Regions from separate parts of the Stenotrophomonas sp. CFBP8980 genome, predicted to be linked through region 2. Evidence: riboswitches for the same ligand, from Rfam matches in the RefSeq annotation. Region 2 holds a riboswitch; the other holds the start of a gene.
What was found. Region 2 has a riboswitch for cobalamin ahead of btuB (TonB-dependent vitamin B12 receptor). Riboswitches for the same ligand answer to the same signal wherever they lie in the genome.

Region 1 (11,503 bases), on a different contig from region 2:
TTCAGTGGACTCAATGGGAAAGCCGCCAAGGATGGCAGCTGGTAGCAATGGTGCATCCTCTTTGCGGGTTCTCCCGCCGTGCTTCGGCAGCGATAGCAAACCAGAAACGCTGGGATGATCTGCGCAGTCGGCTAAGAATGGTTGTGCAGCGTGAAGCAGGCTGGTACGGCGACGCAGCGGTGCGTGAATGGAATTTACTGCACCCGGAACTTCCCATTGTGTTTCAGGCGGGCGCGCAAGGATGGGGACCATTCGATGCCTATGAGACCCCGGTCTTTCATATCCTCCACGATGGAAAATTGGTTCGATCAATCTCGGGTTGGAAAGATGATGGGAGGCTCCTTCATGAAGCTTGGGGCGAGCTCGTTCATGGGGACTGACGCATACGAGCCATCTTTCTCATAGCTCCTTCGAACAGGAACATCGTCGTCCGTCAGCCCGTTGACCCTCATCCCGCCGGCACCTGCCATGCCACCGGCAATCCCGCCTGCAGGTACTCGAACAGCACGCGGATGCGCGCGGTGAAGTCGCGCCGGTCGCTCAGGCAGAAGTACATTTCCATGGGTTCCGGTCGCCACGCTGGGTCGTCGGCCAGCACGGCCTGAAGGCGGCCATCACGCAGATAGGGCTCGGCGACGAACGCGGCCAGCCGGGTGATGCCGCCGCCGGCCGCGGCCAGTTCGGCCAGGGCATCGATGTCGTCGCAGATCATTCCGGGCTGCATCGTCGCCTCGACACGGCCCTGTTCGCCGAGCAGCCCCCAGCGCAGCGGACGGCCGTCGGCAGGGAAGCGGAACAGCAGCGCGCGGTGACTCGCCAGCTGCTCCGGTGAGGTCGGGGTGCCCGCCCGTTCCAGATAGGACGGTGCGGCGCAGAACACGAACGGGATGCGCGCCAGCGGGCGTGCCACCAGCCCATCCTGCAGTTGTGCGCCGATGCGGATGCTAACGTCCACCGACTCTTCGGCGTGGCGCACGGCGCGGTCGGAAAGCCGCAGTTCCAGCTGCAACTGCGGATACCGGCGCTGCAGCGCGGGCAGCATCGGCGCCAGCACGTGGCGCCCGAACGCGCGGCTGCAGCCGATGCGCAGCGGGCCTGCCGGTTCGATGTCGCCGCTGCTGATCGCGGCCTGTGCGCCGGCCAGCTCCGCTTCGATGTGCTGCACCTTGGCCAGGTACAGCGCGCCGGCTTCGCTGAGCGACAGCGAACGGGTGCTGCGGTTGAACAGGCGCACGCCCAGGTGCGCCTCCAGCCGGCTGATGTTCTGGCCGACGGCCGTGGCGCTGATGCCGAGTGCGCGCGCGGCGCCGGCGATACTGCCGGCTTCGGCGGTGCGGGTGAAGGTGCGGATGAGCTGGAGCAGGTTCATGACCGCACAGCCTGCCATGGCCGGGGGCAAAGTTCTGCTTCGGACTGCCCCAAGCGCGCAGGGGCTGCAGCCGCGCGGCGCGTCGGGCATGCTGGAAGGCTGTTCCTGCACGCCCACCACCACCCATGACCGATTCCACTGTACTGCCGGCCCGCCGCGGGCTGAAGTTCGGCCATCGCGCTACGCCCTATGTCTTCGCCTTTTTCATGGCCGGCATCATGGCGATGCTGATGTGCCTGGTGATCACTGCCGCGCATGCGGGGGTGGACGAGGCCTACCTGGGCCGCGTGCTGGAGGCCTATCTGCTGGCGATGCCGGTGGCGTTCTGCTGCGTGCTGGTGGTGCGCCCGCTGGTGCTGCGGCTGGTGGCACTGACGGTGCATCCGCCTGAGCGCAATCGGTAGCGCCGAGCCACGCTCGGCGAGCGCAGCGGAAGGCGGAAGCGTGACGACCAACGGTCGTCACCCACCAACGGCAGAGGCATGACGGCCAGCGGCCGTCACTACCGGGGGAAATCGGTAGCGCCGAGCCATGCTCGGCGAGCGCAGCGGAAGGCAGGAGCATGACGACCAACGGTCGTCACCCACCAACGGCGGAGGCACGACGGCCAGCGGCCGTCACTACCGGGCGATGCAGTTGCATCTGAGAGCATTTATTCCGCAGCGCAGCAGGCTGCCCTAGACTTGGCCGGATGCGACCCGACTCCATCCTCACGCTGTCCTGCCCGGACCGCACCGGTATCGTCTACCGCGTGTCCGGCCTGTTGTACGACCACGGCTGCAACATCCTCGACGCCCAGCAGTTCGGCGACGAGGAGAGCGGGCGCTTCTTCCTGCGCGTGCATTTCGACCGTGATGCCGGCCTGCCGCTGGATACGGTCCAGGCGTCGATGCAGGCGCTGGCAAGCGACTTCGGCATGGACTGGCAACTGCACGACGGCCGCCGCCGGGCACGCCTGCTGGTGCTGGTCAGCAAGCAGGGCCACTGCCTCAACGACCTGCTGTTCCGCGCCCACAGTGGCCAGTTGAAGGTGGATATCGCCGCGGTGGCCTCCAACCACGCCGACTTCTCACCGCTCGCAGCGTCGTACGGCATTCCGTTCCATCACGTGCCGGTGAGCGCGGAAACGCGCGAGGTGCAGGAACGCCAGATCATCGATCTGGTCGAGCGCGAGAAGATCGACCTGGTGGTGCTGGCGCGCTACATGCAGATCCTCTCGCCGACGCTGTGCCGCGCGCTGGCGGGCCGTGCGATCAACATCCACCACAGCTTCCTGCCCAGCTTCAAAGGGGCGCAGCCGTATCACCAGGCGCACGCACGCGGGGTCAAGATCATCGGTGCCACTGCGCATTATGTGACCGAAGACCTGGACGAAGGCCCGATCATCGAACAGGACGTGGCCCGCGTGGATCATGCGATGACCCCGCGCGAGCTGGTGCGTCTGGGCAGCGACACCGAATCGCAGGTGTTGGCGCGTGCGGTGCGCCGGCATGTGGAGCATCGCATCCTGCTCAACGGGCATCGTACGGTGGTGTTCCGGTAGCGCCGGCGCGATCAGAGCAGGGCGATGTGTGGCGGGCATTACGATGCCGGATGGAATCCGCCGAGCATGGCTCGGCGCTACCAGGCGCTACCCAACGTGATCAAAGCAGCGCGATGCCTGCCGTTGCCAATGCCTGGCGCGTGGCGTCGTCGTTGTCGGCGCTGACCGGTCGGGTCAGGTCCCAGTGGAAGCCCACGGCGAAGCCGGCGCTGGCCGCGTCCTGTGCGGTCCACAACACGCAGTAGTCGCGCGCCAGTCCGCACACATGTACTTCGCTGATGCCGCGTTCGCGCAACCAGCCGGCCAGACCAGTTGCCGGGCGCGACCCTTCCGGGCCGTGGTTCTCGCGGAACGCGCTGTACGAATCCACCCGCGGACGGGTGCCTTTGCGCAGCACCAGGTCAGCGGCATTCCAGTCCACGCCGGGATGCAGCGCGGCGCCGGGTGATCCCTGCACGCAGTGGTCGGGCCACAGGGTCTGCGGATGGCCGTGCAGCTGGATCTGCGCGAACGGCTGCTGGCCGGCGTAGTGGCTGGCGAACGATGCATGGTTGACCGGGTGCCAATCCTGGGTGGCGACCACGGTGCGGTAGCGGCGCTCGGCCAGCAGCGCGGCGATCGGTGCGACCAGCGCATCGCCATCGGCACAGGCCAACGCGCCGCCGGGCATGAAGTCCGGTTGCAGGTCCACCACGATCAGGGCCACGTGGGCGGGCAGGGGCATCATGGGAAAATCCGTGCAGGGGAGCACGCAGCGTACCGGCACGAAAGCCCGCAGGGTAGGGCCGAAGGGGTAGAGCCGAAAGGGCGGAACCGAAGAGGTAGAGCCGACTTCAGTCGGCTGCCAGCCACCACCGTGCGGAATGCCCAGCCGACTGAAGTCGGCTCTACCCCACCTTCTTTGTCAGGCGACGCTGGCCTCGGCGTGCTCGGCGCGCAGTTCGGCCGCCGCGGCCACCAGTGCTTCCAGCGCCGCGCGGGTCTCCGGCCAGCCGCGGGTCTTCAGGCCGCAATCCGGGTTAACCCACAGCTGTTGCGGCTTCAGCACCGCCAGTGCCTTGCGCAGCAGGTCCACCATCTCCGCCTTGTCCGGCACGCGCGGGGAGTGGATGTCATACACGCCCGGCCCGATCTCGTTGGGATAGTTGAAGCGCACGAAGGCATCCAGCAGCTCCATCCGAGAACGCGAGGTCTCGATCGAGATCACATCGGCATCCATCGCCGCCACCGAGTGGATGATGTCGTTGAACTCCGAGTAGCACATGTGGGTGTGGATCTGCGTGGCATCGCGCACCCCGCTGGTGCTGATCCGGAACGATTCCACCGCCCAGTCCAGGTAGCTGCGCCATTGCGCGCGGCGCAGCGGCAGCCCTTCGCGGATCGCCGGCTCGTCGACCTGGATCACGCCGATGCCCGCCGCCTCCAGATCATTCACTTCATCGCGCAGTGCCAGCGCGATCTGCCGGCAGGTGGCGTCGCGTTCCTGGTCGTCGCGCACGAACGACCACTGCAGCACCGTCACCGGACCGGTCAGCATGCCCTTCATCGGCTTGCGGGTGAGCGACCGGGCATACTGCGACCAGCGCACGGTCATCGGCTGCGGACGGCTGACATCGCCGAAGATCACCGGCGGTTTCACGCAGCGCGAGCCGTAGCTCTGCACCCAGCCGCTGCCGGTGAAAGCGAAGCCTTCCAGCTGCTCGCCGAAGTATTCCACCATGTCGTTGCGCTCGAACTCACCGTGCACCAGCACGTCCAGTCCCAGCTCTTCCTGCACCCGGACGCAGTGCGCGGTCTGCTGCTCCAGGAAGGCCTCGTAGTCGGCCAGCGACAGCTTGCCGGACTTGTGCCGGGCGCGTGCTTCGCGCACGTCCAGGGTCTGCGGGAACGAGCCGATCGTGGTGGTGGGCAGCAGCGGCAACTGCAGCGCGGCGTGCTGCGCCAGGCGGCGCTGCGGATAGCTGCCATGGCGCCGGGCATCGGCGGCGGACAGGCTGGCCAGGCGCGCGGCGACGGCCGGGTTGTGCACGCGCGGCGAGCGGCGGCGGGCCTCCAGCGCCTCGCGATTGGCGCCCAGCCCGGCGTCCGCGGACGGCTTGCCGTCCAACGCATCGGCCAGCACGCGCAGTTCTTCCAGCTTCTGCCGTGAGAACGCCAGCCAGCTGCGCAGTTCCCCGTCCAGTTTCTTTTCCAGCGTAAGGTCCACCGGCGAATGCAGCAGCGAACACGACGGGGCCAGCCACAGCAGGTCCGCACCGCGATCGGTCTGCGCGTAGCGCGCCAGGATCAGCGCATTGTCCAACTGGGTGCGCCAGATGTTGCGGCCGTTGACCAGCCCGGCCGACAGCACGCGGCCGGCGGGCAGCGCCTGCAGCACGGCGTCCAGCTGTTCCGGCGCGCGCACCAGGTCCACGTGCAGGCCGTCCACCGGCAGGCTGGCGGCAAGACCGAGGTTGTCATCCAGCGCGCCGAAGTAAGTGGCCAGCAGGAGCTTCGGTCGTGCAGCCGCCTTCGCGCCCAGCACGGCATAGGCGCGTTCGAATGCGGCGCGGGCGGCCGCGTCCAGATCCTGTACCAGCAGTGGCTCGTCCAGCTGCACCCAGTCCGCGCCGGCCACTTCCAGCTGGGCCAGCAGGTCCACGTAGCACGGCAGCAGCGCATCCAGCAGGTCCAGCGCGGCCGAACCATCGGTGGTCTTGGACAGCAGCAGGAAGCTCACCGGCCCCAGCAGCACCGGGCGGGTGTGGATGCCCAGCGCCTTGGCTTCGCGGAATTCGGCCAGCGGCTTGTCACCGCGCAGCGCGAACGCGTGCCCGGCCTGCAGTTCCGGCACCAGATAGTGGTAGTTGGTGTCGAACCACTTGGTCATCTCCAGCGCATGCAGGTCGATGCCATCGCGCTGCAGGCCGCGGGCCATCGCGAAGTAGGCGGCCAGCGGCTCGCCAGCGGCCAACTGTCGGTAACGTGCAGGAAGCGCATCGAACAGGAAGGCGGTATCCAGCACTTGGTCGTACAGGCTGAAATCATTGCTCGGCGGCACGTCCACGCCGGCCTCGATCTGCAGCCTCCAGTGCCGTGCACGCAGCGCGGCGGCGCTGGCCTGCAGGGTGGCGATGTCATCCTCGCCACTCCAGTGGCGTTCAAGGGCCCGCTTCAATTCGCGCTTGGCGCCGATGCGGGGAAAACCCAGGTTGGTAACGGTGGTCATTGCAGCGTGTCCTCATTGCATGTCGGCATTGAGGAACGAAGGAACTGCAGGGCGCCGCGCGCCGTTTCCGGCCCACGTGCCTCCTGCCAGCGACCTTCGCCCCCGCGGGCGAACCGGATGCCGTGGACAGGCGCACGTGCCGACGCGTCCCGCTGGTGACGGGACGGCATGGGCTGGGCAACCTCCCCGCGGAGATTCCAGGTCGAATCGAAGGACGCTCAGGTCCTCCGGCCGGGGCCGGTATTCGGGCTGTTGGACACGGGCGTTGCCGCCCACCTAGTGTCCGCCGCTTCCCGGGCCGTGGCCCAGTGCTATTGGCGGAGGTCGTTTCCATTCACCGCTGCGGGGCAGCTCCGGAATGCGTGCACGGGGCACGGTCACCGGATTCCCGTTTAAATCCATCCTTTCATTCGCATGAAGCGATGGATACCTTCGGCGAGCACAAGGTAGGCCCAAGCGCGGGATCGGTCAAGGGGCTGGCGGCGCACTGCATCCAATGCGCCGCCCGCTGCGTATCTTTCCATGAGCCCCCTGCGGACCCTGCCATGCGCTCCCTTTTGCTGCCCTGCCTGCTGTTGCTTGCCGCCGCTGCTTCGCCTGCCGGTGCCGCGGTGCTGCGCGTGGAAGGCGAGGCGCTGGCGCCGACGGGGGGCCGCGCGCTGTACCGCGAAACCCATTACCTGCAGGACGTGGGCGCGCAGCAGGCGCGGCTGGTGCTGTACCGCTGCAATGACGGGCGCCCGTTCGCGCGCAAATGGATGCCGGCCGCCGCCAATGCGCAGGCGCCGGATTTCGAGTTCATCGATGGCCGCGATGGACGCCGCGAGGCCGTGCAGGCCCAGGGCACGCAGCGCCGGGTCAGCATCCGCGCCGCCAGCGGTGCAGCCGACGCAGCCAAGACCCTGGAGATGCCTCGCGGCGGAGTGATCGACGCGGGATTCGATGCGGCCGTGCGTGCGCACTGGTCCGCGCTGCTGCAGGGCGATACGGTGGCCTTGCCGTTCCTGCTCACCAGCCGCCAGCGTTGGGTGCCGGTGAAGCTGCGCCGGGTCGGAGCGGTGGCCTGGCAGGGCCAGCCGGCTGAACAGCTGCAGATGCAGCTGGATGCCTGGTTCGGCTTCGCGGTGCCGGCGGTCAATCTGGTCTATGCGCGTGCCGATCGGCGGCTGCTGCAGTTCGAAGGCACCGGCAACGTGCGCGATGCCGGAGGCAGCTGGCCGCAGGTGCGCGTCCGCTTCCCCGGCGCGCCGCAGCCCTTCAGCGAAGGAGAGCTTGCCGCCGCACGCACCCAAGCCCTGGTGGCGTCATGCACGCGATGATGGACTTGCGGTACGCGCGCCGAGCAAGGAGGATGCAGGTCTGCCCCTGTACCACGCGGAGCCTGCAATGCCCCAGCCGGACGCCCCCGACGGTGCCGACGCGCGCCGATTCGACGCCCTGCTCGAACAGGTGGCGACGCAGGATCGCGATGCCTTTGAAGCGCTGTACCAGCAAGCCGGGGGACGAATTTTCGCGATCTGCCTGCGCCTGCTGCGTGACCGTGGCGAAGCCGAAGACGTGCTGCAGGAGGTCTTCGTGACCGTCTGGCACAAAGCCTCGCGCTTCGATCCCGGCAAGGCTTCGGCGATGACCTGGCTGTCGATGCTGGCGCGCAACCGGTCCATCGACCGCCTGCGCGCTGCACCGCCGCGGGCGCTCGACGATGTGTCCATCGCAGAGGAACTGCCCGATGGTGACCTGCAGCCGGCCCAGCTGGCCGAACGCAATGATGAAGACGCGCGGCTGCAGGATTGCATGCAGGCGCTGGAACCGCGCCGGCGCAGCCTGATCCGCGCCGCCTTCCTTGACGGCGCCAGCCACGATGAACTGGCGCGCCGCCTTGCCACTCCGCTGGGTACGGTGAAAGGCTGGATCCGCCGTGGCCTGGCCCAGCTTCGGGTGTGCCTGGAACCATGAACATCCGCGACCTCCACCACGAAGACGGGCAGCCGCCGAGCGCCGACCAGCAGGCCGCTGAGTACGTGCTGGGCGTGCTCGACGCCGCCCAACGCCGCGAGGCCGAGCAGCGCATCAGTTCCGACGCGGGTTTCGCGCGGCTGGTCGATCAATGGGAACAACGACTGGCGCCGCTGCTGGAAGAAGTGGGCAGCGCCCCGGTGCCGGCCCATGTGTGGCTGCGCGTGCGTCGCGAACTGGGCTGGGCGACCTTCGACGCCGCCCCGAACGCGCGTCCGTGGCAGCGTACCGGCTTCTGGCAGGGTGCCACCGCACTGGCTGCCGCGCTGGCGCTGGTCGCGGTGTTCACCCGTCCGGCACCGGATGCCCCCGTACCCACCCCGGTGGCCGTTACCCCGGCACCGACCCCGGCGGCCGAGCCGGAGCAGGCGACGCGCCCGGTTACCCCGCTGCTGCATGACGATGGCCGTGCCGGCTGGCTGGCCTCGGTCGATGCCACCCTGGGCAAGGTGCTGATGGTGCCGGTGCCGTCCGCGCCGGATGCCCAGGGCCGCGCGCCCGAGTTGTGGGTGATCCCGGCCGGCGGCGCGCCGGTGTCGCTGGGCCTGGTCTCCAACGACCGCGCCCACACCGTGGACGTACCGGCCGCGCTGCGTTCGGCGCTGGTCAACGGTTCGGTACTGGCGATCACCCTGGAACCGTCGGCGGGCGCGCCGCATCCGGCGCCCAGTGGTCCGGTGGTCGCCAAGGGAGACATCGCCAACCTGTAACGGTCCGGAGAATTTATTTTCCGGAAGCTGCATCCACGGGGCCGCTGGCTCCGTATCTCCTGTCAGTAGATCCAGGAGGGATGCACGATGTCGGCCACACCCGCAGTACCGCCGCCCCGCCCGCGGCGCTGGTCCACCCTGTTGCGCTGGTTCGACACCGCCGCCAGGGAACCCAGCGCTGCCGACGCCGCCGAAGCCGATGGCAAGCGCATCGACTGGCTGCGCGCGCTGCCGTTCGTGGGCCTGCACCTGGCCTGCGTGGCGGTGATATGGGTGGGTGTGTCGTGGGTGGCGGTGGCCGTGGCCGCGCTGCTGTACGCGGTGCGGATGTTCGCCATCACCGGCTTCTACCACCGGTACTTCTCCCATCGGACCTTCCAGACTTCGCGTCCGGTGCAGTTCCTGTTCGCGGCCATCGGCGCGTCCAGCGTGCAGCGCGGGCCGTTGTGGTGGGCTGCGCACCACCGCAGCCACCATCGCCATGCGGACCAGCCGCTGGACCCGCATTCGCCGCGGGAACACGGGTTCTGGTGGAGCCACATGGGCTGGTTCCTGACCCGCGAAGGGTTCCGCACCGACTGGGCGCGGATCCCCGACCTGGCCCGCTTCCCGGAACTGCGCTGGCTGGACCGTTTCGACACGCTGGTGCCGGTCGCGCTGGCCGTGGCGTTGTATGGACTGGGCGCGTTGTTGCAGCACGTGGCACCGTCGCTGGATACCAGCGGCCCGCAGATGCTGGTCTGGGGCTTCTTCGTCTCCACCGTGGTGCTGTTCCATGCCACGGTCACCATCAATTCCCTGGCCCACCGTTTCGGCCGGCAGCGCTATGACACCGGCGATGACAGCCGCAACAACCTGTGGCTGGCCCTGCTCACCTTCGGCGAAGGCTGGCACAACAACCATCACTTCTTCCCGGGTACCGCGCGCCAGGGCTTCCGCTGGTGGGAAGTGGACATCACCTGGTACGGCCTGCGGCTGATGCAGTCGCTGCGGCTGGTGCACGGGCTCAAGCCAGTGCCGGCTTGGGTGCTGGCCAAGGCAAAGGACTGACATGCGCATCGCCGTCATTGGTTCGGGCATTGCCGGACTGGCCAGCGCATGGTGGCTGGACCCGCAGCACGAGGTCACCCTGTTCGAGGCCAACGATTACCTCGGTGGACACACCCACACCCACGCGCTGCAGGTGGATGGCGGCGCAGTATCGGTGGACACCGGCTTCATCGTCTTCAACCCGCAGCACTATCCGCTGCTGAGCGGGCTGTTCGACGAGCTCGGTGTCGCCTCGCAGCCGACCACGATGAGTTTCTCCGCGCGCAGCGAACGCAGCGGGGTGGAGTACAACGCCACCTCGTTGAATGGGCTGTTCTGCCAGCGCCGCAACCTGCTGTCGCCGCGGTTCTGGGGGATGCTGGCGGACCTGCGGCGCTTCTACCGCGAGGCGCCGGCCCTGTTGCAGGGCGATGAGGCCGGGCCGACGCTGGGCCAGTACCTCAACGACCATCATTACGGCGAGGCCTTCATCGAAGAGCACCTGCTGCCGATGGCATCGGCCCTTTGGTCCTCGCCGGCCACCCGCGTGCGCGACTTCCCGGCGCGCTACCTGGTGCAGTTCATGGCCAACCACCAGATGCTCCAGCTGACGGGCCGCCCGCAATGGCGGGTGGTGCAGGGCGGATCGGCGCGTTACGTGGACGCGCTGCGTCAACGCTGGCACGTGCGCGAGCGGCTGGAGTGCCCGGTGCTGGCGGTGGAACGGCTGGCCGATGGCGTGCTGGTGCACACCGCAGCGGGCGCGGAAGGCTTCGACCACGTGGTGATGGCCTGCCACAGTGACCAGGCACTGTGGCTGCTGCAGGATCCGGATATGCTGGAACGCAGCGTGCTCGGTGCCATCCGCTACCAGCCCAACGAGGTCGTGCTGCATACCGATGCCAGTCTGTTGCCACGCAACCGCGCGGCGTGGGCGGCCTGGAACGCGCACGTGCCGCGCGATCCGGCCCAGGCCTGTACGGTGACCTATTGCATGAACCTGCTGCAGGGCCTGGACACGCCCACCCCGCTGCTGGTGACGCTCAACCGTAGTGAGGCGATCGACCCGTCCAAGGTGCTGCGTCGCCTGCGTTACGCGCACCCGGTGCACGACCACGCCATGGTCCGTGCGCAGCGGCGCTGGCATGAGGTGCAGGGACGCCGACATACCTGGTTCGCCGGTGCGTATTGGGGCTGGGGTTTCCATGAAGATGGCATCCGCAGTGCGCGGCGCGTGGTGGATGCGCTGCACGCCGTGAGCGTGCAAAGGCATTGGCCACGTCACGAGGAAACCACCGCGTGAGCGCCAGTGCGATCTATCGTGGCGAGGTCGTGCACCGCAGGCACCTGCCGCACGCGCACGCCTTCCGTTATCCGATCGCGCAGCTGTTGTTGGACCTGGACGACGTGGACCGCGTGTTCGACCGGCGTTGGCTGTGGTCGGTGGGTCGCCGCAACCTGGTCGAGTTCCGCCGCAGCGATTACCTGGGTGATCCCGACCAACCGCTGGCCGAGGCCGTGCGCGACCGCGCGCAGGGCGCGCTTGGCCACCGTCCGCTGGGTCCGGTACGCCTGCTCGCCCACCTGCGCCACGCTGGCCATGTGTTCAATCCGGTCAGCTTCTACTA
Region 2 (11,503 bases):
CTACTGCATGAACGGTGCCGCGCTGACCTTCGAGCCTGCCGCCAGCACCGATGCCACCGATGCCGGCAGCGCCTGGCGGGTGCCGGTCTGATGCCTTTTCTTTTGTTGATGGAGCGTCGCTGATGCTGTTGCTGCTGGCTTACCTGGGGGGTCTGTTGACCCTGCTCAGTCCCTGCATCCTGCCGGTACTGCCGTTCGTGTTCGCGCGTGCCGGCGGCTCGTTCCTGCGCAGCACCCTGCCGCTGCTGCTGGGCATGGCGATCACCTTCACCGTGGTGGCCAGCCTGGCTGCCGTGGGCAGTGCGTGGGTGGCACAGGCCAACCAGATCGGCCGCTGGGTCGCCCTGGTGGTCATGGCGGTGTTCGCCCTGGCACTGCTGTGGCCGGCCTTTGCCGACCGCCTGCTGGCACCGTTCCAGCGCGTCGGCGCACGCCTCAGCGCGCGTGCCGATGCCGCCGACGACGCCGGCCGTGGTGGGGCCGGTACGTCGCTGCTGGTCGGCATCGCGACCGGCCTGCTGTGGGCCCCGTGCGCCGGACCGATCCTCGGCCTGGTGCTGACCGGTGCGGCGCTCAACGGCGCCAGTGCCAGCACCAGCAGTCTGCTGCTTGCCTATGCCCTGGGCGCCGTCACCGCGCTCGCGCTGGCGGTGTGGGTGGGCGGCCGGGTCTTCAATGCGCTGAAGGCACGCCTGGGGCTGGGCAATGTGCTGCGCCGTGTGCTCGGCGTGGCGGCGCTGCTGGCGGTGGTCGCCATTGCGATGGGCTGGGACACGGGGGTCCTCACCCGGTTGTCCGCGGTCAGCACGGCACGGCTGGAACAGGGCCTGCTGGATGCGGTGCCCGGCGCGCAGGCGGGCGGTGTGGCGATGACCAGCACCGGCGCAGCCGCCGCTGATGTGCCGCTGCCGGTCGAAGGCGAGCTGCCTGCCCTGGAAGGCACCACCGGCTGGCTCAACAGCCCGCCGCTGAACCGCGAACAACTGCGCGGGAAGGTGGTGCTGATCGACTTCTGGACCTACTCCTGCATCAACTGCCTGCGCGCGATGCCGTTCGTGCACGAATGGGCCGAGCGCTATCGCGACCACGGCCTGGTGGTGATCGGCGTGCACACCCCGGAGTTCGCCTTCGAGCGCAACCCGCGCAACGTGATGCGTGCGGTCGAGCAGCTCAAGGTCACCTACCCGGTCGCGCTGGACAACGACTATGCGATCTGGCGAGCGTTCGAAAACCGCTACTGGCCAGCGCATTATTTCGTCGATGCGCAGGGCCGCATCCGCGCGCACCAGTTCGGCGAGGGCAACTATGCGCACTCCGAGCAGGTAATCCGCCGGCTGCTGCAGGAAGCGGGCCAGACCAACCTGCCACCGCCGGCCGATCCCACCGCCGCCACCCTGCAAGGCGTTGCCGAACAGGCCGACATGGGCAACCTGCGTTCGCCGGAAACCTACCTCGGCCATGCGCGTGCGGAACACTTCGCCTCACCCGGTGGCTTCCGCCGCGATCAGCCGTTCGACTACGACCTTCCGCAGCGGTGGGCGCTGAACCAATGGGCGCTGCGCGGCCGGTGGTCGGTCGACCAGGAGTCGGCCACGCTGGCCTCGGCGGGCGGACGCATCGCCTTCCGCTTCCACGCCCGCGACCTGCACCTGGTGCTGGCGCCAGCGGCAGACGGCAAACCCATCCGCTTCCGCGTGCTGCTGGATGGCAAGCCGCTGCAGGCCGCCGATGCCGGTGGCGATGTGCAGCACGACGGCACTGGCGTGGTCGATGAGCATCGCCTGTACCAGCTGGTGCGCCAGCGCGCGGACATCGGTGAGCACCTGTTCGAGATCGAGTTCCTGGACCCGGGTGTCCAGGCCTATGCGTTTACGTTTGGCTGAGGAGGTCGCATGAAATTCTCATTGGAACAAGGCATCGCCGCGGCAGTGGCCGCGCTGGTGGTAGGTGCGCTGGTGGTGTTCGCGGTCGATGCAGGCCCGGCCATCGGCGCGGGCATGGCACCGGCGCGCGCCGTCGAAGAAAGCCGCGCCCTGCCCGCTCCCACCGGCGTGGCGGCGTACAAGGACGAGCGCACGCAGGCCAGCGTGGTATTCGCCGGCGGCTGCTTCTGGGGCGTGCAGGGCGTGTTCCAGCACGTCAAGGGCGTGGGCAACGCGGTCTCCGGCTATATCGGCGGCGACGCATCGACCGCGCGCTACGAGATCATCAGCAGCGGGCGTACCGGCCATGCTGAAGCGGTGCGGGTGGACTACGATCCTCGCCAGGTCAGTTATGGCCAGCTGCTGCAGGTGTTTTTCTCGGTGGCGCACGACCCGACCCAGCTCAATCGCCAGGGGCCGGACCACGGGACACAGTATCGCTCCGCCATCTTCAGCGACGATGCCCGCCAGCAGGCCGCCAACCGTGCCTACGTGGGCCAGATCGGCGCCTCTTTCTCATCCCCGGTGGTGACCGAACTGGGCAGCGGCAAGCGCTTCTATCCGGCTGAGGCCTACCATCAGAACTACCTGGAGCGGAACCCGCAGGCCGCTTACATCCGCTACTACGACGCACCCAAGCTGGTGGCCCTGCAGCAGCGTTTCCCACAGCTGTACCGCCGCGAACCGGTGCTGGTGCCGATGAAGTAAGCGGGAAAAAAAGAACGCACGTCCATCAAGGGCGTGCGTGGGGGAAATGCCGGAGCTGATGCCAGCAAGGCCGGAGCTGATGCCAGCAAGGCTGCATCGTAGAGCGAAGGAAAACAGGGGTACAGTGGCAGGCTCCCCCTGTTTGGTTGGATACAGATGGACGCCCAGGCCGCGCCGCCCCGCTACCAGCAACTGGCCGATGAGCTGTCCCTGGCGATCCACGCCGGTCGCCTGCCCAGCGGTGCGCGCCTGCCCTCGCTGCGGCAGATGGCGCAGCAGCGCAAGGTCAGCCTGAACACGGTGATCGGCGCCTACCGGCAACTCGAAGATGCCGGGCTGGTGGTGCCGCTGCCGCGGTCCGGCTTCGAAGTTGCCGCCCGCCTGCAGGTTCCCCGTCGATCGCTGCGGGATGCACCCTCCGAGCCCACTGCGCCCAGCCAGCCGGCGATGCTGGCACGGGTGCTTGCCGCCCAGCAGCGGCCACAGGTGCTGGACCTGGCCTTCGCCGGCCCGCGCGGTCGCGTCTTCTATCCCGGCGTGCAGCTGCAGCGCGCAACTGCGCAGGTCCTGCGCCGCAGCCTGGCCACGGTGGAAACGTATGCGCGGCCGGATGGCTCGCAGGCCCTGATCCGGCAGATCGTGCAGCGCGGCCCGCGGATGGGCCTGCACACCGTGCCCGGCCGGATCACGCTCACCCATGGGGCAATGGAGGCCCTGCAACTGGCGCTGCGCGCGGTGACTGAACCGGGCGATGCGGTCGGCATCGAAGCGCCATCGTATTTCAACCTCTACCCCCTGTTGGCCAGCCTGGGCCTGCAGGCGATCGAACTGCCCACCCACCCGCAGCGGGGCCTGGACGTGGAAGCTCTCGATGCGCTGCTGGACACCACCGCACTGGCCGCGCTGGTGGTGATGCCCACGGTGCACAACCCGCTGGGCTGCACCATGCCGGTGGCGGCCAAGCAACGCCTGGCCGAACTGGCCAATGCACGCCGCCTGCCGGTGATCGAAGACATCGTGTACGCCGAACTGCAGCACAGCGAACCGCTGGAGCCGCTGCTGAAGGCCTTCGACCGCGACGGCTGGGTGATGGTGTGCGCGGGTTTTTCCAAGACCCTGGCACCGGACTACCGTGTCGGCTGGCTGGAAGGCGGGCGTTTCATCGACCGCATCGCGCTGCTCAAGTTCCATTCCAGCGGTGCCGAATCAAGGCTGCTCGGCGATGCGGTCGCCGCCTTCCTGGAAGCCGGCAACTACGAACACCACCTGCGCCGCATGCGCCGCCTGTACCGCGAACAGACCAGCAAGGTGCGGCAGCTGGTTGCCCAGCATTTCCCGCCCGGCACGCGGGCGACCGAACCCACCGGTGGCTTCCTGCTGTGGCTGGAGATTCCCGGCGTGGACACCGGCGAGTTGTTCGAACAGGCACTGGCCGAGGACATCGTGTTCATGCCCGGCCAGATGTATTCGCGCGGCGCGCGCTACCGCCACTGCCTGCGCCTGTCCTGCTGCCAGGAGCTGGATGCGCGTTACGTGGCGGGCATTGCGCGGATCGGGGCGCTGGCCACGGCACTGGCCGCCAGCACCGTCGTGCCTTGCTAGACTGGCGGCATGTTCGCCACTTCTTCGCTGACCGGCAGCAAGCCGGAACAATACGCCCAGCTGCTGGACCAGGCCCGTGGCCTGGTGCATGGCGAGAGCGACCGCATCGCCAACGCGGCCAACCTCTCGGCGCTGATCTACCACGCCGTGCCCCACCTCAACTGGGCCGGCTTCTACCTGTTCGACGGCACCGAGCTGGTGGTCGGCCCCTTCCAGGGCCTGCCCGCCTGCGTGCGCATTCCGCTGCACAAGGGCGTGTGCGGTGCGGCCGCCACGGAACGCGTAACCCAGCGCGTCGACGACGTCGACGCCTTCCCGGGCCACATCGCCTGCGATTCGGCCTCGCGTTCGGAACTGGTGGTGCCGCTGGTCAAGGACGGTGCGCTGATCGGCGTGCTCGACCTCGACAGCCCGCTGCTGGCGCGCTTCGATGCCGACGACCAGGCCGGCCTGGAAGCGATCGCTGCTGTGTTCGTCGACGCACTGCGATGAGCACCGTGCAGCTGCGCAACATTGGTCCGAAGAGCGCAGCATGGCTGCGCCAGGTCGGCCTGCGCAGCCGCGAAGACCTGCTCGCCATCGGCTCGGTGGGGGCCTTCGTCAAGGTTCGAAGGGCCGGCTTCAAGCCCAGCCTCAACCTCCTGTATTCGCTGGAAGGCGCTTTGCTGGACTGCCACTGGCAGGACCTGACCGAAGCCCAGCGCAGCGCGCTGGTGCACGACTACGAGGCGCGCATCGCCCTGCAGCCGCTGAAAGCGCCGGGGCCTGCCTCCGGCCCGGTGCGCGAACAACGCTTCGACGACAACAACGACTGACGGGGTAGTGACGGCCGCTGGCCGTCAACCTCTTTCCGCTGACCCCGCCGAGCATGGCTCGGCGCTACCGGTACCGGTCGACATCACCGCGAGGGTAGCGCCGAGCCATGCTCGGCGAGCGCAGCGGCGCCGCGGGCCTCCCGCCCCACTTTCAGGGCTGCTGCAGTTCCAGCAACTCGCCCCACAGCCCCGCATCTCCGCGCTCCACCCGCAACCGCAGGCGCGTGCCGTGGTCGATGCGCAGCGCCCAGCACAGTGCCACCGGCAGGCCACACACCTGCGACAGCACCATCCGCAGCGGCCCTCCATGGCTGACGATCAGCGTCGGTGCCGCGTCCTGCTCTTCTTCCTCATCGAACAGCCGGTCCAGCGCGCGCGCGATGCGGCGCTCGAAGCGACCCCAGCTTTCGCCATTCGGCGGGGCGAACGCATGCGGATCGCGATGGAACCCAAGCAGTTCCTGTTCCGGCAGGGCCTCGATCGCCAGGCCGTCCCAGTCGCCGAAATCGAGTTCTTCCCACTCTGCATCCGGCTGCACGTCCAGCCCGCGCGGCACCGCCAGCGCGACCGCGGTATGCAGCGCGCGCAGGCGTGGCGAGCTGATCACCCGCTCCCACTCATGGCCTTGGTAGGCCGCGCACAGCGCATCGTGCGCCCCGGCCAGCAGCGGCCGGTCGGTGCGACCGTCCAGGTGGGTGTCGCGGCCGGTGCTGGCGTGGCGGACCAGGTCCAGGATCATCGCTTGGCCCCGCTGCACCGGTCCGGGATCAGCGGGCAGGCACCCGGGCCTTGGGACAAGGGGGCAACGCAGTACGGCATGGACGTCATGGGCAGATCTGGAACGAAACAGGGGCCATTCTAGTGCACCGGCGCACGCGGCCTGCATCACCGCACGCGATGGCTTAGACTGCGCGCACTTCAAGGTGACCTGCGGCGTCGGCTGGCAGGTTGAAACGGGAAGCCGGTGACGCATCCAGGTGATGCCACTCCGGCGCTGCCCCCGCAACGGTAAGCACGTCACAAGCGGACCTCACGCCACTGTGCCCCCGGGCATGGGAAGGCGTCCGCCCGGTGGACCTCCACCGACGGCAAGCCCGGAGACCGGCCCGGAAGCACCAGGTTGCGATGCGGTGGGCATCGGCGACGGCCACCGCGTCCTGCGCGGTGCGCATCGCCCTGTCTCCGCGTTGCAGCTCCCTTTTTGTCCGCGCGGGCGTGCGCGGCAGTTGGAGTTACCCCATGACATTGCAGTCCCGAATCCTCTCCCTGGCCGTGCTGGCCGCACTGCCTGGCGTGGCTGGCGCACAGAACGCGGCCACCGCGCTGGACCAGGTGCTGGTCACCGCCACGCGTACCCCGATCGCGCTGGCCGACAGCCTCAGCCCTGCGCAGGTGATCGACCGCAGCGCCATCGAAGCCAGCCAGGCCACCTCGCTGCAGGACCTGCTGCGCGGCCGCGCCGGCATCAACCTGGCCAACACCGGCGGACTCGGCAAGCAGACCTCGTTGTTCCTGCGCGGCACCAATTCCTCGCACACCGTGGTGCTGGTCGATGGCGTACGCATCAACACCGGTGACTTCGGCCTGGCCATGCTGCAGGACCTTCCGCTGGCGCAGATCGAACGCGTGGAGATCGTGCGCGGCCCGCAGTCGAGCCTGTACGGCGCGGATGCGATCGGCGGCGTGGTGCAGATCTTCACCCGTCGTGATACCGGCGGCTTTGCACCGCACCTGGAACTGGGCGGTGGCAGCAACGGCCTGCGCCAGGCCAGCGGTGGCATCGGCGGCGGCACCGAGCGCGGCTGGTTCGGGCTGGATATCGCCTACCAGCACAGCGACGGCATCGATGCGTGCCGCGGTTCGGCGGCGACTTTCCAGGGCTGTGGCGCGGACGAGCCGGATCGCGATGGCTACCGCAATCTCTCCAAGAGTGCGCGGGGTGGCTACACGTTCAACCCACAGTGGAGCGTGGAAGGCAGCGCGCTGCGTGCCGAAGGCGAGAACCACTACGACGGCTACTACAACTACTCTGAAACGCTGCAGCAGGTGCTCGGCGGCAAGCTCCGCTACACCCCGTCCGAGCGCCTGGCGGTGACGGCCGGCATCGGCCGCAGCGACAATGAATCGGACAACAGCGGACCGTTCGATGCCTTCGGCAGCGCACAGACCCACCGCGACAGCGCCTCGCTGCAGGTCGACGCCAGCCTGGCCGACAACCAGCTGCTGAGCGGCGGCGTGGACTGGAGTGATGACAGCCTGGATGGCAGCAGCGCCGGCTACCTGGTCGACAGCCGTGACAACACCGGTGTGTTCGTTCAGTACCAGGGTCGCTTCGGCCGGCACCAGCTGCAGGCCAGCGTGCGCAACGATGACAACCAGCAGTTCGGCAACCACACCACCGGTTCACTGGCTTGGGGTGTGGAGCTGGGCGCGGGCTGGAAGCTTACCGCCAGCCACGGCACCGCGTTTAAGGCGCCGACCTTCAGCGACCTGTATGACCCGTGGAGCGGGGTGGCCACGCTGGATCCGGAAAAGGCACGCAGCAGCAACATCGGCATCGCGCAGCAGGGCCAGGGCTGGCGCTGGGGCTTGGATGTGTATGAGACGCGCGTGGATGACCTGATCACCTACGACGCGGCCACCTTCCGCATGACCCAGGTGGAAAAGGCGCGTATCCGCGGCGCCGAGCTGACCGCCGCCACCACCTTGGCCGGCATCGACATCAACGCACAGCTGAGCTACACCGCCCCGCGCAACCGCACCGTCGGTGCGCAGTACGACAACTGGCTGGCGCGCCGTGCGCAGCAGACCGCGCGCATCGACCTGGACCGCCGCTTCGGCGACCTGCGCGTCGGCCTGACCGGCTTCGGCGCCGGCAAGCGCTACGACGATGCCGCCAACACAGTGAAGCTTGCGGGCTACGGCACCCTGGACGTGCGGTTGGAGTACGCGCTCAGCGATGACTGGTCGGTGCTCGCACGGGCCGCCAACGTGTTCGACCGTCGCTATGAAACCGTCGCTTGGTACAACCAGCCCGGGCGTGAATACCAGCTCAGCGTGCGCTACCAGCCGAAGTAACGCGCACGGTAGCGCAGCGCTCCGTGCGCGGAGACATTCCGCCGACCACGGCTCGGCGCTACCCACCAGCCCGCATCGGTAGCGCCGACCCATGGTCGGCGAGCGCAGCGGCCCGTGCGCGGAAACATTCCGCCGAGCACGGCTCGGCGCTACCCACCAGCCGCCATCGGTAGCGCCGACCCATGGTCGGCGGGCGCAGCGGGTGCGGTCGGCCGTTACCCGACTCTGCCCGCGCGCAACCCTGGCAACTGGCGCAGGTCGTCGACGACCGCCACGGCCTCGTTGTGCTGCAGGTCCAGTCCGCGGGGATAGCCATAACGGACCAGCGCCACCGGCATGCCGGCATCCAGCGCGGCGCGGTAGTCGGTCAACGAATCCCCCACCATCAGGCAGTCGCCGGGCGCGAAAGCAAAGTGCCCGGCGATATGCCGCAGTGGCTCGCCGCTGGGCTTGCGCTGCGGCAACGAATCGCCGCCCAGCACCAGCGCGAACCGATCGCCGATGCCCAGGTGATCCAGCAGCGGTTGTACCAGCGCACTCGGCTTGTTGGTGCAGATCGCCATCGGCACGCCACGTTCCTGCAGCTGCTGCAGGGCCTCGGCGACGCCATCGAACAGCCGCGGGCTGCGCAGCAGGCACTCACGGTAGTGCACCATGAAGCCCGGCATCACCCGATCCAGGTCGATCGTGCTGCCCGCCGCGGTGAACGCCTGCTCCACCAGCCGACGCACGCCGTCACCGATCCAGGTCAGCACGGTGGCTTCGGCCACCCGCGGCAGCTGCCAGTCTTCCAGCGTGCGGTTCAATGCTTCGGCGATGTCACTGGCACTGTCCACCAGCGTGCCATCCAGGTCGAACACCACCAGCGGATACGGATACGTCGCTACGTCGCTCACAGGCCTGCCATGTCATGCGGGGGAACCCGCAGTGTAACGGCCGCCCACGGCCGCTTCATTGACCGGCGCTGGCTAGCAGTACGCGGCAAACGCCGGGCTGGAGAACCGCTCCACCAGGAAGTCGACGAAGCTGCGCAGCAGGGTGGACTGCTGCCGACGCGAGGCATACACCGCGTGCAGCCCCATTGCTTCCAACGAGTAATCGGCGAGCAACGCGACCAGCTCACCGCTGGCCAACAGCGGATTCACCTGGTAGGCCGGCAGCATCGCGATGCCGGTGCCACTGCGCACCGCCTCCAGCAGCAGCGACGAATCGTTGGCACTGATGTTGCCGCTCACGCTGACCGCCACCTCGCGTCCATCCCGCTGCAGGCGCCACACGCCCTTGCCGACGTAATGGTGGGTCAGGCAGTTGTGCGTCGCCAGCTGTTCGGCGCTGTGCGGGGTGCCCTGCTGCTGCAGGTAGGCCGGCGCGGCGCACAGCACCGAACGGCAATCGGCCAGCCGACGCGCGATCAATGCCGGATCGATCTGCCGCGATATGCGAACCGCCAGGTCGATCCGCTCCTCCACCAGGTTGACGATGCGGTCCACCATCAACAGTTCGATACGCGCTTGCTTGTAGCGCTTCACGTAGTCGGCTACGGCCGGGGCCAGGTGCAGCTGGCCGAACGACACGCTGGCCGTCACCCGCAGCACGCCATGGGGTTCGGGATCCTGGCTGGCCAGCTCGTCTTCCAGTTCCTGGCGCATTCCACGCATCTGCTGGAAGCGCGTCAGCGCGATCTCGCCCGGGCCGGTCAGCGCGACCCGGCGGGTGGTCCGGTGCAGCAGGCGCGCACCCAGCCACTGCTCCAGCGCGGCCAGGTAGCGGGTAACCATCGGCCGCGACATGTCCAGCGCCTCTGCAGCCGCGGTCAGGCTGCCGCGCTCGGCCACTTCAATGAACACATCGATGGCGGTCAATCGGTCCATCTGCTCGATCCATGCAACAAACATGATCGTTATACGCTGTTTTTCGATCATGTAAGGGCACCTACAGTGACCGCTCACCCCGCTACGGAACGCCCCCCATGAAGATCGCCCTCGTCGGTGCCACCGGCAACATCGGCCGCCAGATCGCCCGCCATGCGCTGGCCAACGGCCACCAGGTCACCGCCATCGTACGCAGTGAGAAACAGCTGCCCGCCGAACTGGACGGCGCCGCGCAGGCCATCGCCCCGCTGGATGACAGTGCCGCGCTGGCGGCCGTGATTGCCGGCCACGATGTGCTGGCCAGTGCCTACGGTCCGCGCCCGGGCGATGACATCGGCCAGATCGCGGTGGTCGCCGGGCAGCTGCTCGATGCCGCGCGCCAGGCAGGCGTGCCGCGGCTGGTGGTGGTGGGCGGTGCAGGCAGCCTGGAAGTCGCACCGGGGGTGCAGCTGGTCGATACCCCGGATTTCCCGGCCGCCTACAAGCCTTTTGCACTGGCCGCACGCGAGGCGTTGAAGACGCTCCAGGCCGTGCAGGACATCGACTGGACGTTCTTCTCGCCGGCCGCGGAAATCGGCCCGGGCGAAGAGCGCGCGCAGTATCGCGTGCAGGCCCGCAGCTTCCTCGCCGACGCCGAAGGCCACAGCCGTATCAGCTACGCCGACTACGCCGCCGCGTTCGTGGAAGAACTGGAAACCCACGCCCACCCGCGCCAGATCATCACCGCCGCGTACTGAAACCCAAAAAGGGGACGGAGGGAATTAAGTTCGCTTAATTCCCTCCGTCCCCTTTCTGGAACAGGTCCCCCTGCAGGACCGGCTCGCGCTCGCGGAAGCCGCCCAGGCCGACGCCCACCAAGCGGTACAGCGTGTCCGGCGGCAGCTCCACGCGATCGCGCAGCGCCAGGGCGATGTCGCGCAGTTCCTCCATCGATTCCGGCGGCCGCTCCGGCGTGTAGCTGCGGGTGAGGATGCGGAACTGCGAGGTCTTCAGTTTCAGCACCACCGTGTGCCCGGTGCGGTCGGTCCGGCGCGTGGCGTTCCAGGTTTTCTCCGCCAGCTGGGCGATCGCCGGCGCCAGTGCATCCAGCGGAACATCCTCGGCGAACGTGTCTTCGGAGGAAATCGACTGCACCGGCTGGTCCGGCTCCACTGGCCGTTCGTCGATACCACGGGCACGGTTGTACAGACTGCGACCGAAGCTGCCGAAGGCCTCTTCCAGCGCAGCCAGCGACCAGCTGCGCAGGTCACCACAGGTCACGATGCCACGCGCCGCCAACTTGCCTTCCATCACCTTGCCCACGCCCGGTACCTTCTTCACCGGCAGCGGCAGCAGGAAAGCGTCCACGCGCTGCGGGGTGACCACGAACTGGCCATCAGGCTTGCGCCAGTCCGATGCGATCTTGGCCAGGAACTTGTTCGGCGCGATGCCCGCCGAGGCGGTCAGCGCGGTTTCATCGCGGATCTGCGCGCGGATTTCGCGCGCGATGTCGGTCGCCAGCGCGATC

Region 1: linked by a shared signal. The riboswitch ahead of metE (5-methyltetrahydropteroyltriglutamate--homocysteine S-methyltransferase) and the one ahead of btuB (TonB-dependent vitamin B12 receptor) in region 2 are both predicted to bind cobalamin.

The regions. Positions count from the first base shown of each region.
Region 1 covers NZ_JAXCXF010000009.1:87,942-99,444, reverse strand. The annotation lists gene SOM47_RS16565 (hypothetical protein) at 1-380, shown strand, start outside; gene SOM47_RS16560 (LysR family transcriptional regulator) at 449-1,369, opposite strand; gene SOM47_RS16555 (DUF2798 domain-containing protein) at 1,495-1,773, shown strand; gene purU (formyltetrahydrofolate deformylase) at 2,061-2,912, shown strand; gene pncA (bifunctional nicotinamidase/pyrazinamidase) at 3,013-3,639, opposite strand; gene metE (5-methyltetrahydropteroyltriglutamate--homocysteine S-methyltransferase) at 3,817-6,120, opposite strand; cobalamin riboswitch at 6,339-6,570, opposite strand; gene SOM47_RS16535 (hypothetical protein) at 6,666-7,439, shown strand; gene SOM47_RS16530 (sigma-70 family RNA polymerase sigma factor) at 7,507-8,076, shown strand; gene SOM47_RS16525 (anti-sigma factor) at 8,073-8,846, shown strand; gene SOM47_RS16520 (acyl-CoA desaturase) at 8,934-9,896, shown strand; gene SOM47_RS16515 (NAD(P)/FAD-dependent oxidoreductase) at 9,898-11,178, shown strand; gene SOM47_RS16510 (DUF1365 domain-containing protein) at 11,175-11,503, shown strand, end outside.
Region 2 covers NZ_JAXCXF010000003.1:146,322-157,824, reverse strand. The annotation lists gene msrB (peptide-methionine (R)-S-oxide reductase MsrB) at 1-91, shown strand, start outside; gene SOM47_RS09180 (cytochrome c biogenesis protein DipZ) at 120-1,883, shown strand; gene msrA (peptide-methionine (S)-S-oxide reductase MsrA) at 1,893-2,630, shown strand; gene SOM47_RS09170 (aminotransferase-like domain-containing protein) at 2,787-4,232, shown strand; gene msrC (free L-methionine (R)-S-oxide reductase MsrC) at 4,242-4,724, shown strand; gene SOM47_RS09160 (TfoX/Sxy family protein) at 4,721-5,047, shown strand; gene SOM47_RS09155 (histidine phosphatase family protein) at 5,199-5,786, opposite strand; cobalamin riboswitch at 5,952-6,171, shown strand; gene btuB (TonB-dependent vitamin B12 receptor) at 6,287-8,125, shown strand; gene gph (phosphoglycolate phosphatase) at 8,341-9,021, opposite strand; gene SOM47_RS09140 (LysR family transcriptional regulator) at 9,094-9,996, opposite strand; gene SOM47_RS09135 (NAD(P)-dependent oxidoreductase) at 10,095-10,733, shown strand; gene dinB (DNA polymerase IV) at 10,768-11,503, opposite strand, start outside.